4 regions of the Janthinobacterium sp. 35 genome follow, and region 2 is predicted to be linked to each of the others. Evidence: predicted binding sites of a transcription regulator. Region 2 holds the regulator's gene; each other region holds the start of a gene.
The links. Region 2 encodes sigma-54, which starts transcription at its own class of promoters, with help from an activator protein. Its sites were predicted from a motif close to TGGCANGNAANCTGCTTT; they were not measured.

Region 1 (3,750 bases), 200 kb from region 2:
GTCGAGGTAGGACAGGATTTTTTCCAGCTGCTCCTGCGACGCCTGGGCGCCGATCATGGTGGACGAGTCGAGCGGGTTGCCCTGCTTGATGGCGGCCACGCGCTTCAAGGCCCGTTCGATGAATTTCTCGTAAATCGATTCCTGGATCAGCACGCGCGATGGGCAAGTGCACACCTCGCCTTGATTCAGCGCAAACATGGTGAAGCCTTCCAGGCACTTGTCGAAATAATCATCATCGGCATCCATCACATCTTCAAAGAAGATGTTCGGCGACTTGCCGCCCAGCTCCAGGGTGACGGGAATCAGGTTTTGCGCCGCATAACCCATGATCAAGCGGCCCGTGCCCGTTTCACCCGTGAAGGCGATCTTGGCGATGCGCTTGCTCGACGCCAGCGGCTTGCCCGCTTCCAGGCCGAAACCGTTGATGATGTTCAGCACGCCCGGTGGCAGCAAGTCGCCGATCAGTTCGATCAACACCATGATGGACGCCGGGGTTTGCTCGGCCGGTTTGAGCACCACGCAATTGCCGGCGGCCAGGGCTGGCGCCAGTTTCCACACGGCCATCAGAATTGGGAAATTCCACGGGATGATCTGGCCCACGACGCCCAGCGGCTCATGGTAGTGATAGGCATAGGTTTCCGCATCGATTTGCGCGACGGAACCTTCCTGCGCGCGGATGCAGCCGGCGAAGTAACGGAAATGGTCGATGGCCAGCGGAATGTCGGCATTCATCGTTTCACGGATCGGCTTGCCGTTGTCGATGGTTTCCGCCGTGGCGATCAGGCTCAGGTTCTGTTCGATGCGGTCGGCGATGCGATTCAGGATATTGGCGCGCTCGGCGGGTGAAGTCTTGCCCCAGGCATCCTTGGCGGCATGCGCGGCGTCCAGCGCCAGCTCGACGTCTTCCGCCGTGGAACGGGCGATTTCGCAAAACGGCAAGCCCGTGATGGGCGTGATGTTAGGAAAGTATTCACCTTTTACTGGTGCAACGAACTGACCGCCGATGTAATTGTCATAGCGTTGTTTGAAGGGATTGGCTACGCCCAGTTTGCTGATGTCTGCGAGATTCATGTCGTCCTCTATCGGGTTAATTAGAATGGAATTGCTTTAATTAAAATCAAACGTCCTGGTACAGATGGGGTGAGTACACGGAGTCTTCCGCAAATGCCGTGCCAGCTCACCATCCCACTACAAACTTAGCCGCTTTTCCCCCTGTTGCAAGGGCGTGGCGTCAAACCCGGCGCGCTTTTCAGCGCACGCCCCGGGCTTGAGCGGAGGGCGCGGCTCTGTTGGCGTTTTGAACAAGCGGCGCGGCCCCTGTTCCGATCCGTGCCAGCCTGGACGCCAGCCCGCATCGCGCCCCCTGCGCCGCTGCACAATGGAACAGGTGTACCAGACTGGAACACCTACTCCTGTACCACTACCGTATCACCACGCCCCATGGCAATTCGCCCACGGCAATATCGGCCACCTTGCGCGCGCTGGCCGTATCGATGACGGAAACGCTGTTCGAGCGGCCATTGGCCACGTACAGCTTGCTGCCATCGGGCGTGATGGCCATGTTCCACGGGCGCTTGCCGACGGCAATGGTGGCCGTGACCTGGTGGCTGGCCGTATCGATCACCATCACCGTGCCGTCCGTACCGTTCGAGACATACACCTGCTTGCCGCCAGGATGGACGGCGATGCCGTTGGCATTCTTGCCCGCTGGAATGGTGGCAATCGCCTTGCGCGCGGCCATGTCGATCACATACACGGCGTTGACCAGTTCGCACGCCACGTAGGCGCGGCCGGAGTCCGGACTGAAACCGATGCCACGCGGACGCAGGCCCACGGCGATGGAAGCCACCTGGCGGCGTTGCGCCACATCAATGACATCGACTTGCTCGGCCTCTTCCGCACTGACCAGCAGCCAGCGCCCGTCCGGGCTGAACACGGCATGTTCCGGATTGCGTCCCTGCACCTTGATGTCGGCGAGCAAGACGCCCGTCTGACCATCGAGCAAGCTCACGCTATTGTTTTCCTCGACGGCCACGGCCACGTAACGACCGTCCTGCGTAGCGCTGACGCCTTCGGGCGACTTGCCCAGCGCCACCGTGCGCACGGGCGTGCCGGTCGCGTTATCGATCAGCAACAAGGCGCTGCTGGCGGCATCGGTGACAAACAATTGCCGCCCGGTGGGGTCGGCGGCGATGCCACGCGGCCGCTTGCCTGCCGCGATCTGGCGCACCACCTGGTCGGTCGCCGTGTCGATCACGCTCAGGGTGCCCGATTTTTCATTGGGAACATAGGCAAAAGGAGCGGCCTGGAGGGCGCTGCTGGCGAGTACAGGCAGCAGCCAGCACACCTGGCGCAAGCGTGAGAAGAAGTTGGGCATAATCACCTTTTCAATGGAAAAACACGGGAAAAGCGCGCGGTATCGGCGCCTCTGAGCATTTCTGCATGCAAACGCCGTGCCACTGACACGCGTATAATTTCAGCCCACCAATGGAGACATGGCAGGCATATTGCTTGATACACCTATGCAGACCTGCGCCGCTCACGCGCTCAAGCAGGCTTTTATTCACATTGGAGAACCCGCATGCAGCATCGTTTCCGCTTGAACACCATTGCCAGCCTGTTTGTCGCCGGCAGCGCCACCCTCGCCCCCCACGTTTTCGCCGCCGAGGCAGCTAACCTGGCCAACGGGCAACTCATGGATACGGTGGTCGTCAGCGGCAGCCGCATCGCCCACCCCAGCCAGGAAGTGCCGGCATCGATCGACGTGGTCGACAGCGCCCGCATCCAGGATGGCCAGATCCGCGTCAACGCGTCCGAGGCGCTGGCCGCCGTGCCGGGCCTGGTTGTGCAGAACCGCCAGAATTACGCGCAAGACTTGCAGATCTCGTCGCGCGGCTTCGGCGCCCGCTCGGCCTTCGGCGTACGCGGCGTCAAACTGATCAGCGATGGCATTCCCGCCAGCATGCCCGACGGCCAGGGCCAGGCCGCTACCTTCAACCTCGATACGGCCGAGCGCATCGAAGTGCTGCGCGGACCGTTTTCTGCCATCTATGGCAACCATTCTGGCGGCGTGATCCAGCTGTTTTCCAGGGATGGGCAGAATCCCCCGTCCGTCGAATTGAATGTAACGGGCGGCAGTTTCGGCACCAGCAAGGTGGACCTGACGGCACAAGGCCAGGCAGGCGGCATCGGCTACGTACTCGACGGTTCGCGCTTCCGCACGGACGGCTTCCGCGACCACAGCGCCGCCACGCGCGAACAGGCGTTCGGCAAGATCACCGTCAAGCCCAATGCGGACAGCAAGCTGACGATCGTCGCCAACAGCCTGCACCAGGGCAACACGCAAGATCCGCTGGGCGCCACCTGGGCCACGTTTGCAGCAAACCCGCGCGCAGGTGAAATCGATCCTAAAGACGACCAGATTCCAAAACGCAGCTTTGCAGAACGCTACAACACGCGCAAGAGCATCGACCACCAGCAAATCGGCGCCACCTATGAACAAGCGTTTGGCGACGACCGCCTGCATGTGATGGTGTATGGCGGCAACCGCGATGTGATCCAGTACCAGGCTTTCAACATCGATTTCCAGAAGTCGCCCTCACACTCGGGCGGCGTGGTCGACTTCCAGCGTCAGTTCTATGGCATCGATACCAACTGGCTGCACGTGAACCAGCTGGCCGGCGGCAAGCTGAGCACCACCATCGGCATCGATTACGGCCGCTCCAGCGATGACCGCACCGGCTATGAAAA
Region 2 (3,750 bases):
CGGCGCCTTCATCTCGTATGACAGCCGCAAGGAAGTATTCAAAATGGAAAATTCCGACAGCGGCACCAGCACCCCCGATGGCGGCAGCGTGCGCATGGTGATCCAGCCGAAGCCCAAGGCGCCGGCCACGCCCGCACCAGGAAAGAACTAATGGACAATACACGTTGCGGCAGCACCCTGATCGTTCGCGGGCTGCAAAAAACCTATGGCAAGCGGCAAGTCGTGCATGATGTATCGCTGCAAGTCGAATGCGGCGAAGTGGTGGGATTGCTGGGCCCGAACGGCGCCGGCAAGACCACCTCGTTCTACATGATCGTCGGCCTGGTGCCGTCGGACGGCGGCAGCATCGATATCAGCGGCGTGGACATTTCCCGCCTGCCGATCCACCGCCGCGCGCAGATGGGCCTGTCGTATCTGCCGCAGGAAGCGTCCGTCTTCCGCAAGCTGACGGTGGAAGACAATATCCGCGCCGTGCTGGAAATCCAGACCGTCGAAGGCCGTCCTTTGAAGAAGGCCGAGATCGAGGAGCGCCTGGATAAATTGCTGGCTGACTTGCAGATTGAAAAGTTGCGCGAGAACCAGGCGCTGTCGCTGTCGGGCGGCGAGCGCCGCCGCGTGGAAATCGCCCGCGCGCTGGCGACCGACCCACGTTTCGTGCTGCTCGACGAACCGTTCGCCGGTGTCGACCCGATCGCCGTGATCGAGATCCAGCGCATCGTGCGCTTCTTGAAGGAGCGCAATATCGGCGTGCTGATCACCGACCATAATGTGCGCGAGACGCTGGGTATCTGCGACCGTGCCTACATCATCAACCAGGGCTCGGTGCTGGCGTCGGGACGCCCCGACGACATCATCGCGAACGAGTCGGTACGCCGGGTCTACCTGGGCGAACACTTCCGCATGTGAGCCAATGAAACAATCATTGCAGCTGCGCACTTCGCAGCACCTGGCACTGACGCCGCAGTTGCAGCAATCGATACGCCTGTTGCAATTGTCTACCCTGGAATTGCACCAGGAACTCGAGCAACTGCTGACGGACAATCCCTTGCTCGAGCGCCTCGACGATCCGCTCGACCATTCGCTGCGCCTGCTGTCCGACGGAGCCCTGAGTTCCACGGCCGCGCCGGCCGAAGCGCCGCCCCAGCCGCCAGGCCAGGATGCGCCTGCGGCGCCGGCCGAAGCGGAGACCTTTGACGGCGAGGCGAGCGACAGCCCGGCCGCCGCAGACGGTGGCGACAGCGACTGGAGCGAGGCGAGCCGGGGCAAGGCGCCCGATGACGAAGATTCGCGTCCGCAATTGGAGGCCCATCACTGCACCCTGCGCGAGCACCTGATGGAGCAGATGCGCGTGACGGTGCTCGAGTTGCGCGACCGCGCGCTGGTCGAACTGATCATCGACGCGCTCGACGACAATGGCTACCTGGAAGAGTCGCTCGACGACATCCTGGCGCGCCTGCCGGAAGAGCTGGAAATCGACGCCGACGAGATGCGCACGGCCTTGTCCCTGCTGCAAAGTTTCGATCCGCCCGGCGTGGGTGCGCGCAATGCGTCCGAATGCCTGGCGCTGCAAATCAAGCGTTTGCCGCACGTCGCCATGGTGACGCGGCGCATGGCCCTCGTCATCGTGGAAAAGCACCTGGCCTGGTTTGCCCAGCGCGATTTCAACAAGCTGAAAAAAGCCCTCGATTGCGACGAGGAAGACTTGCGTGAAGCGCAGACGGTGATTCGCCAGTGCAATCCGCATCCGGGCGCCGTGTTCGCCTCGGACGTGTCCGATTACGTGGTGCCCGACGTCGTCGTCAAGCGTGCGCGCAATGGCTGGCAAGTCACCCTGAACAACGACGTCATGCCGCGCCTGCGCGTCAACGCCATGTACGCCAACTTGCTCAAGCAGGGCAAGGGCGAGGGCGCCATGGGCGCACAGTTGCAGGAAGCCAAGTGGCTGATCAAGAATATGCGCCAGCGCTTCGACACGATCCTGCGCGTGGCACAGGCGATAGTAGAAAGACAAAAGAACTTTTTCTCGCATGGGGCCGTTGCCATGCGCCCCCTTGTGCTCCGTGAAATAGCTGATACACTGGGTTTACACGAGAGTACTATCTCGCGGGTAACAACTCAAAAGTACATGCTGACCCCGCACGGCATGTTCGAGTTGAAATATTTCTTTGGTAGCCACGTCGCCACCGAAGCGGGGGGCGAAGCATCATCGACGGCGATACGGGCATTGATCGTGCAACTGACAGGAGCAGAAGACCCTAAAAATCCTTTATCCGACAGTAAGATTGCGGACATGCTGGGGGAACAAGGCATGGTGATTGCGCGACGTACTGTTGCCAAATACCGGGAAGCGTTGAAAATTCCGCCAGTGAGCCTGCGTAAGTGTTTGTAAGTTTTTTTCGGTTCCTCTGCGGGCCGGATAGGATGGACCGCACGAACCCGATCATCTTTAGGAGTGTGTATGAATCTCACCATCAGCGGACATCATCTCGAAGTGACACCAGCCATCCGTGAATACGTACAAACGAAGCTGGAGCGCGTGAAACGTCATTTCGATCAAGTTATCGATATCGCCGTGATTCTGACCGTGGATAACCTCAAAGAGAAAGAAAAACGTCAAAAGGCCGAAGTCAACCTGCGTCTGAGTGGCAAAACTGTCTATGTGGAAAGCCTGGCGCATGACCTGTATGCCGCAATCGATATCCTGATCGACAAGCTGGACAGGCAAGTGATGAAATACAAAACCAAAGTGCAAGGGCACGGTAAAGAGGCGATCAAGCATCTGCCAGACAACTCGGAAGAAGAATTAGCCGCCGTCTAAACGGCCTGCGACTTTCAACCGGTTGTGATCAACTAAGGGCGCACATTGCGCCCTTTTTTGCGCCCCTGCCTGTCGAGCGCAATGTTGCCCGTGCAGGCGCTAGAATGTGCCTACTCTCACTTCTTTCATTTTCCCATGAGCGACTTCGTCCAGACCTCCATCCGCAACCGTACCGGGCACATCGTGCTCGACCGTCCGAAAGCCTTCAATTCCCTGTCGCTGGAGATGGTGCGGGCCCTGAGTGCCGTCTTGCTGGCCTGGCGCGACGATCCGCAGGTGGACGCCGTCGTGATCCGTTCCAGCAGCGAAAAAGCCCTGTGCGCCGGCGGCGATATCCGTTTCTTTTACGATGCGGGCCTGGCTACGCCGCAAGGCGGCAGTGCATTGCTGGAAGATTTCTTTACAGAAGAATACGCCTTAAATCATGTCATTCATTTCTACCCGAAACCGTATATCGCCGTGATGGATGGCGTGGTCATGGGCGGCGGCATGGGCGTGGCGCAAGCCGGGCCCGGCAACCGCCTGCGCATCGTCACGGGCCGCACGCGCATGGCCATGCCGGAAGTCAATATCGGCTTGTTCCCGGACGTGGGCGGCAGTTATTTTCTGTCCCGCCTGGCCGGCCAGCTGGGCCTGTACCTGGGCTTGACGGGCTTGACGATCAACGCGGCCGATGCCCTGTACACGGGGCTGGCCGATGTCTACCTGCCCGAGGCGCAGATGGGGGCGCTGCTGGCCCTGTTCGAATCGACGCCGGGCGAGGCCTTGCCGGTGGCCATCAAGGCGCTGGCCGCGCCGTTCCAGGCCGAGGCGGGGGCTTCTGCTTTGGCCACCGCGCGCACGGCGCTGGACCGCCACTTCGGCGCCCCTTCCGTGGCCGCCATCATGGCCTCGCTGGCGCAGGACGACAGCGCGTTCGCAGGCAAGGCCCT
Region 3 (3,750 bases), 2.5 Mb from region 2:
GGCGCCGGCCGGCTTGCACGGCCCCTACCTGGTCGACCCGTCGGCCATCAACCTGAAGGAGCGGCGCGGACCGTCGACCATCATGGGTTGCCAGCTGTGCGCGGGCGCGGCCGCCACCGAGGCGCTGAAAATACTCTTGAAGCGCGGCAAGGTGATGGCGGCACCGCACGGCATGCATTTCGACGCCTACCGCAACAAGCTCGTGCGTACCTGGCGTCCCGGCGGCAACCGTCATCCGCTGCAACGCCTGACGATGGCCATCATCAAGCGCCGGCGCGCGGCGCAGGGGGCATGATGGCACAAGCACCGCTGATCGCGCAGATCGATTCTGTGCTGGAAGACATCCTCGACCAGGCGCGCTGGGCACCCAGCGGCGACAATACGCAGCCGTGGCGCTTTGAAGTCGTGGCCCCGCGCCATGTCGTGGTGCATGGCTTCGATACGCGCAGCCACTGCGTGTATGACCTCGACGGCCATCCCAGCCAGCTGTCGCTGGGTGCCTTGCTCGAAAGCATGGCGCTGGCGGCCAGCAGCCATGGTTTGCGCATGGAAGCGCGCCGGCGCGGCGGCTTGCCCGACACCTTGCCCACGTTTGACGTGCGCTTTGTCGACAGCCCCGGCATGCTGCCCGACCCGCTGGTGGCCTTCCTGCCGCAACGCAGCGTGCAGCGGCGACGGCTCAGCACGCGCCACCTGCGCGCCAGTGAAAAAGCGGCGCTGGCGGCCAGCTTGCCGCCCGGCTACAGCGTGCAGTGGTTCGAAGGCTGGCGCATGCGCCTGGCCTGTGCGCGCCTGATGTTTGACAATGCGAAGCTGCGCCTGACCATGCCCGAAGCGCACAAGGTGCACCGCGACGTCATCGAATGGGGCGCGCGCTTCAGCGCCGACCGCATCCCGGAACAGGCGCTCGGTGTCGACCCGATGACGGCGCGGCTGATGCGCTGGGTCATGCACAGCTGGCGCCGCGTGGATTTTTTCAATACCTGGCTGGGAGGCACCATTGCCCCGCGTCTGCAGATGGACTTGCTGCCGGGCCTGTATTGCGCCGCGCATTTCGTGCTGCTGGCCGAGGCGCCGCCGCGTCACATCGACGATTACGTGGCGGCGGGCAGGGCCATGCAGCGCTTCTGGTTGACGGCCACGCAGCTGGGCCTGCAGTTACAGCCGGAACTGACGCCGCTGATCTTCGCCCGTTATGTGCGCGAACGGCGGGCCTTTTCGCGCACCGACGGCATGCTGGAACTGGCGCAGGAACTGGCGCTGCAATGCCAGGCCGTGCTGGGTGCGGTGGCGTTTGATCGGGCCGTGTTCCTTGGCCGCATCGGCGCCGGCCCGGCAGCCCAGGCGCGCTCCTTGCGCCGGCCGTTGCAAGACTTGCTGGTGGCGCCGGTCAACGGGAGGACGCTTGCGTGAGCGGCATGGGCTTGCCGCTTGCCGCAGCGAAAAAAGCCGCTGAGGACATCAGCGGCTTTCAGACTGGATGATCGCATGTCAGGCCTGGCGTTGCCCGCGTTGCTGGCGGCGCGCAGTCATGCCCAGGCCAAACAGGCCGATACCGAGCAGGGCGATGGTGCCTGGTTCAGGTACAGCGGCCTGGAATAATTCCAGGCCGCCACCGTCGGCCATCGCGACGAAACTGTCGGTCAGGCTGCCGCCGATGAAGCTGTTGGTATTCCCGCTGAGGGACTCCAGCGGGAAAAACGGGTTGGGGTTGACGAAGAACAACTGTCCTTGCGGCGTCAATGTGGCGTTCAGCAAGGCCTTGAAGTCGCCCTGGGCCAGGCCGGCGAAAATGTGTGCTTCGCCCACGTCGAGCGTGTAGGTCACGATCGCATAGTCATCCCCGGAGACGCCACCCACATTCACCGGCGAGCCTGCGACGTTACTGACCGACAGTGCCGTATCCTGGTTGGGGTCGATGTACAAGGTCATGGTCAGGGTTTGAAAGGTAGCGAAGATCCCGCCAGCCAGCGTATCGGACTGACCGGTGATGGAAAACAGGCCATAGATGCCATAGCCATTCAGGGCGTTCAGTTGCGATGGCACGCTGCCGCCATTGGGACTGCCGAAAGCGGCCTTGCTCAGAAAGCCTGTCTGAGTGAAGGGATCGTTGCCACCACCCAAACCGCCAACGATGGTTTGTTCGACGCGCGCGTGATATTCAAAGCTGATGCGGTCGGCCACCACCAGATTGGCTGCGGCACCGGGGACGGAACCTTCATTGACGGTAAACAAAGGACCAGCGAATGCGGGAGCACTGATCAGCGCGGCGCCGATGGTGGCCGCGGAGAGAGCGAGACGCAGAAACGAGGACAGCGTTTTCATGGCATTTCCTTCAGCGTGAGGGTTGATCGGACCAGGTCACTGTGGCGGCTGCCTCAGATAACCTCATACGCCCTTGAAGCAGAATTCGTACCATGTAATATTTGTATTTAAATTCAACAGCTTATAAAAACAGGGATGGCGTTTTTCGTGCTTGTGTAAAAAAAATCGACGTTTTACCCGGCCGATGGCGCGGCTCGCGGGCGCCAGTCTTTCCTGTCATCGGCTAGAGTGGGGCAAAGGAGGTCACCATGCAACTACCATCCCGTCATGCCCCGCTGCGTGCGCACAGCACGCCTGAACCGGATATCCCGCCGCCGCCCGAAGGCGATCCGCTGACGCCGCCGCCGGACAAGCCGCCGCACACGGACCCCGTGCCCGTCGAGGAACCGACACCACCCCCGCCGCCCGTCAGGATGGGCTGACCAAGTCGTCGCGCACCTGGGCACACCTGAGCGGCGATGCCACTGCCGCGCGCTGTTTATTTCTGGTCGGAAATGAATTGTGCGGGCGGCGGGGTTGTCACGCCAATTAAACAACAAAAATGCCAATAAACATTGCCGAGTGGATACAAATTAAGCGCTAACTGCTGTGTGTCATGTGGCCGTCACGATTCTGTTCTTATAATGAGACATCATAAAAATTCTTGTACAGGAGACCATCATGGGCAATTCCTTGCATAACAAAATCTACCTGGGCCGGCGCCCAGTGATCACCGGCAAAAACCTCGCGGCGCTGGCGCTGGCGGGCGCCGTGGCTGGCTGCGGCCTGGCGTGGCTGCTGCTGCGCAGCTACAAATAAGCGCGCTTCACGCGCATTTTCAGTACGCCATCCGTGGGGTGGGCGGCGACTGAATCACGTTGCCTGTTGCCGATGCGCAGCGGGGCGCGTACCATGGGGGCCGAACACCTGGCCTTTTATGGAAAAGTAATGAAGAACGAGAAATTAACAACCGATGAATATGACGCGCTGGAGCAAGTTGCACGCGGCATCAAGACCGAGCGCCCCAGTGCTTGCGTTGCCCGCAATGCCAAGCGCCTGTCCGGCCTGAAGCTGCTCAGCTATGCACGCGATGGCCGTTTGTCCATCACCGAGAAAGCACAACAGCTGCTTTTCCTGCGCCGCTGCATCATGGGGCTGCGCGCCGTGGCCGCCGATCCGCTGACCAGGCTGGAATCGGACGTGGCCTATTTCCTGGGCAAGAAAGCCCACATCGTGGCGCGCGCCGAAGGCGAGGGCTACGACATTTCCGACAAGGGCCGCGACTCGCTGGCCGACATCGACACCCTGGGCCTGTAATAACCTATCCCGGCAGAAGACGCTCCCTACCAGGATAGACTCTGCGCTTTGCCACCGGCCCCTGGGGCCGGTTTTCACATCCCCACTCTTTCTATTCATTTCCCTTTGGAGAACACTTTGGACAGCGCG
Region 4 (3,750 bases), 200 kb from region 2:
GACGTCCACCTGGGTAAAGGTTCGACCATCGGCAGCGTGATTCCCACCCTGGGTGCGGTGATTCCGGCGGCCGTCGGCGTGGATATCGGATGCGGCATGATGGCGGCGAAAACCACGCTGACGGCCAGCGACTTGCCTGATAACCTGGGACCACTGCGCAGCGCCATCGAACGCGCCATTCCGCACGGGATGTCGCCGAAGACGCGCGGCCACCGCGGCCGTGACGAGGGTTCCTGGCATACCCCGCCTTCGGTGGTCGATGCGGCCTGGCTGCAGCTGAAGGACGAGTTCGATGCCATCTGCCTGAAAACGCCGAAGCTGAAAAATACGAATCACTACCGCCACCTGGGAACTTTGGGCAGCGGTAACCACTTCATCGAAGTGTGCCTCGACGAGCAGGGCTCTGTGTGGTTCATGCTGCATTCCGGCTCGCGCGGCGTGGGCAATGCCATCGGCACGCATTTCATCGAACTGGCCAAGCAGGATATGCGCACGCACTTCATCAACCTGCCCGACCAGGACCTGGCTTACCTGGCCGAAGGTACGCAGCATTATGACGATTACGTGGAAGCGGTGGGCTGGGCGCAGCGTTTTGCGCGCAACAACCGCGAAGTGATGATGATGAACCTGATCGCGGCCGTGCGCACGGTCATCCATAAGCCGTTCCAGACGCATGTGGAGGCCGTCAACTGCCACCACAACTATGTGCAGAAGGAACACCACTTCGGCAAGGACGTGCTGGTCACGCGCAAGGGTGCCGTGTCGGCCCGCGCCGGCGAGCTGGGGATCATTCCCGGCTCCATGGGCGCGAAGAGTTTTATCGTGCGCGGCAAGGGCAATGCGGAGAGTTTCCATAGCTGCAGCCACGGTGCCGGACGCACGATGAGTCGCACGGAAGCGAAGCGGCGCTTCAACCTGACCGACCAGATCCGCGCCACCGAGGGCGTGGAATGCCGCAAGGATGAAAATGTGATCGATGAGATTCCGATGGCCTACAAGGATATCGACGCGGTGATGCTGGCACAGCGCGAACTGGTCGATGTGGTGCATATCCTGAAGCAGGTCGTGTGCGTCAAAGGTTAACAGAGAGAAAGCAGAGATGATAGAAATTGATGGAGCGCAAGGCGAAGGCGGCGGACAGATTTTGCGCTCGGCGCTGAGTTTGTCGATGATCACGGGGCAGCCGTTCCGGCTGATTAACATCCGCGCGGGACGGGACAAGCCCGGCTTGCTGCGCCAGCATCTGCTGGCCGTGCAGGCGGCAGCCGCCATTTGCGGGGCGCGCACGACGCCGGTGGCGCTGCGCGCAACGAGCCTGGAATTTATGCCTGGTCCCATACGTAGCGGTGATTACCGCTTTGCCATCGGCAGCGCCGGCAGTTGCACCCTGGTATTGCAAACCCTGCTGCCGGCCCTGCTGCATGCGGATGGGCCGTCGACCGTGCGCATCAGTGGCGGCACGCACAATGCCATGGCGCCGCCCGTGCATTTCCTGCAGCGCGCGTATGGCCGCATCCTGGAACAAATGGGCGCCGACGTGGAGATGACGCAACAGCGCTATGGTTTTCATCCCGCGGGCGGCGGCGAGGTGCTGGCCACCGTGCAACCGTGCCAGCGCTTGCGGCCCATTTCGCTGCTGCAGCGCGGCGAACGCAAGGCCGGGTATGCGGAAAGCGTGGTGGCGGGCGTGCATGTGAACGTGGCGCAACGCGAGCTCGAGCGTGTCGCCGACGGCATGGGCTGGAGCGGCAAGCAGCTGCGCCTCGTCGGCTTGCCGGCGGAGCAGGGACCGGGCAACGTCCTGTTGCTGACCTTGGAACATGAGCACGTCACGGAAGTATTTACCTCGTTCGGCGAAAAGTCCTTGCTGGCCGAAACGGTGGCCAAGCGCCTGTTGAACGAGGTGCGTGCCTATCTCAAGACGGACGCGGCAGTCGGCGAGCACCTGGCCGACCAGCTCTTGCTGCCCATGGCGCTGGCCGGTGGCGGTAGCTTCAGTTGCAACAAGGTCTCGCAACATGCGCTGACGAATGCTGAAGTGATTGCCCGATTTTTGCCCGTGCGTATCACTTTCGAGCCGCAGGAGCGGGGCAGCATCTGCACGGTGGCCGCCGCCTGACCCTCGTGGTGACACAGCTACCTGTTGCAGCTGTTCCAAATTGATACATGGGCGGTCGGATGTGGGGCATGTACGCATGGCATGGCATTTGCTCTTCTTGGATATTCACTAAAAAAACCAAGGAGACCAGCATGACCTATTCCATCCGTACCCTGCTCGGCGTGGCAGCCGCCGGCGCCGTGGCCCTCACTTCCCTGCTGACCTTGCCGCAGGCCTATGCGCACGGCAATGTCACGCCGCAAGGCGTCGACACCACGGGCTTGCCCAAGGTGGGCGACAAGTGGCTCGAACAAAACCCGTATCGGGGCAACAAGCTGGCCTTGACGGTGGGCACCTCGGCCTACAACCAGAATTGCGCCCGCTGCCACGGCATCGAAGCCATCTCGGGCGGCATCGCGCCGGACTTGCGCCAGCTCGACCGCGATTGCTTCGGCATCAAAAATGAGACAAAGAAACAGGCCTGCTACAAGGAAACGGACAATTATTTCCTGACGACTATTCGCCACGGTAAAGTACGCAATGGCGCCGTGTACATGCCGCCGTTCGAAGGCGTCTTCAACCAGGAAGCCATGTGGGCCATCAAGACCTACCTGGAAACCCGCCGCGAATCTAATTAGGTCGAATTGATAACGAAGGAGTCCCATGCGTTCATTTCAACTTCCGGGCGCGCGCGCGATGCTTTCGCTCGCCTGCCTGGCGCTGTGCGCAGCCGCGCCAGCGCGCGCCGACTGGCAGAAAGTGCAGCAGTCGGGCAGCCTGAAAGTGGCGGTGTATAACGAGTTTGCGCCGTTTTCCGACAAGGGAACGGGCATCGATATCGACATTGCCGAAGCGCTGGCGAAAAAGCTGGGCTTGAAACTGAGCTTGCTGCCCTTTCCCGCCGGTGAAAACCTGAACGACGATTTGCGCAATATGGTGTGGAAGGGGCATTACCTCGGCTATGGTCCCGCCGACGTGATGCTGCATGTGCCGGTCGACAAGAAGTTGATGGCGGACAACGACAAGGTGGAAATCTTTGCGCCGTATTACGTGGAAACGGTGCGCCTGGTACGCAGTGCGCAAGCCGTGCCGCAATTCGATGGCGTCGCTTCGCTGGCCGGCAAGCGTATCGGCGTGGAAAAGGTATCGATCGCCGCCATGCTGATGCTGGGCGAAGACAATGGCAAGTACCGCGACGACGTGCGCATCTTCGACACGGCGGCCGAAGCCTTGCAGCAATTGCAGGCGGGCAAGCTCGACGCCGTGCTGGCGAATCGTTCGGAAATCGAGTCGGTGCTGAAAAGCGATCCCGCTTTTCCCTTGAGCGAAGTGGCGTTCGCCCGCTTGCCGCGTGCCGGCTGGGCCGTGGGCCTGGCCGTCAGCCGCCAGCAACTCGACGTGGGCAAGTTGCTGCAGGCAGCCATGAACGAGATGGCGGCCAGCGGCGAATTGAAAGCCATCTTTGAGAAATATGGGGTGAAGGAAGCGCGGCCGTAATAGGCCATGTTGAATGACACTAAAGCCCGCGCATCGGAAGAGGCGCGGGCTTTTTCTTTTTAGAAATTATATTGGGCGCTCACGCCTAACAACCAATTACGTCCCGGCGCCGCTTCATAGTAGCGCTTGTTGCTGTCGCCGACGATGACGGAGCC

Region 1: CLU93_RS08610 (beta-propeller fold lactonase family protein) is a predicted target of sigma-54. The motif match lies at 2,442-2,459, and genes of this name have one in related genera.
Region 3: pepA (flocculation-associated PEP-CTERM protein PepA) is a predicted target of sigma-54. The motif match lies at 2,401-2,418, and genes of this name have one in related genera.
Region 4: pedF (cytochrome c-550 PedF) is a predicted target of sigma-54. The motif match lies at 2,197-2,214, and genes of this name have one in related genera.

The regions. Positions count from the first base shown of each region.
Region 1 is NZ_PEFN01000001.1:1,910,960-1,914,709, forward strand. It holds gene adh (aldehyde dehydrogenase) at 1-1,071, opposite strand, end outside; gene CLU93_RS08610 (beta-propeller fold lactonase family protein) at 1,421-2,377, opposite strand; gene CLU93_RS08615 (TonB-dependent receptor family protein) at 2,582-3,750, shown strand, end outside.
Region 2 is NZ_PEFN01000001.1:2,110,622-2,114,371, reverse strand. It holds gene lptA (lipopolysaccharide transport periplasmic protein LptA) at 1-151, shown strand, start outside; gene lptB (LPS export ABC transporter ATP-binding protein) at 151-906, shown strand; gene CLU93_RS09485 (RNA polymerase factor sigma-54) at 911-2,389, shown strand; gene hpf (ribosome hibernation-promoting factor, HPF/YfiA family) at 2,459-2,818, shown strand; gene CLU93_RS09475 (enoyl-CoA hydratase/isomerase family protein) at 2,954-3,750, shown strand, end outside.
Region 3 is NZ_PEFN01000001.1:4,645,113-4,648,862, forward strand. It holds gene CLU93_RS20715 (ThiF family adenylyltransferase) at 1-295, shown strand, start outside; gene CLU93_RS20720 (nitroreductase family protein) at 292-1,413, shown strand; gene pepA (flocculation-associated PEP-CTERM protein PepA) at 1,492-2,325, opposite strand; gene CLU93_RS28265 (hypothetical protein) at 2,574-2,747, shown strand; gene CLU93_RS28270 (hypothetical protein) at 2,986-3,123, shown strand; gene CLU93_RS20730 (hypothetical protein) at 3,253-3,621, shown strand.
Region 4 is NZ_PEFN01000001.1:1,915,584-1,919,333, reverse strand. It holds gene CLU93_RS08635 (RtcB family protein) at 1-1,083, shown strand, start outside; gene rtcA (RNA 3'-terminal phosphate cyclase) at 1,100-2,119, shown strand; gene pedF (cytochrome c-550 PedF) at 2,251-2,736, shown strand; gene CLU93_RS08620 (substrate-binding periplasmic protein) at 2,762-3,595, shown strand; gene CLU93_RS08615 (TonB-dependent receptor family protein) at 3,655-3,750, opposite strand, start outside.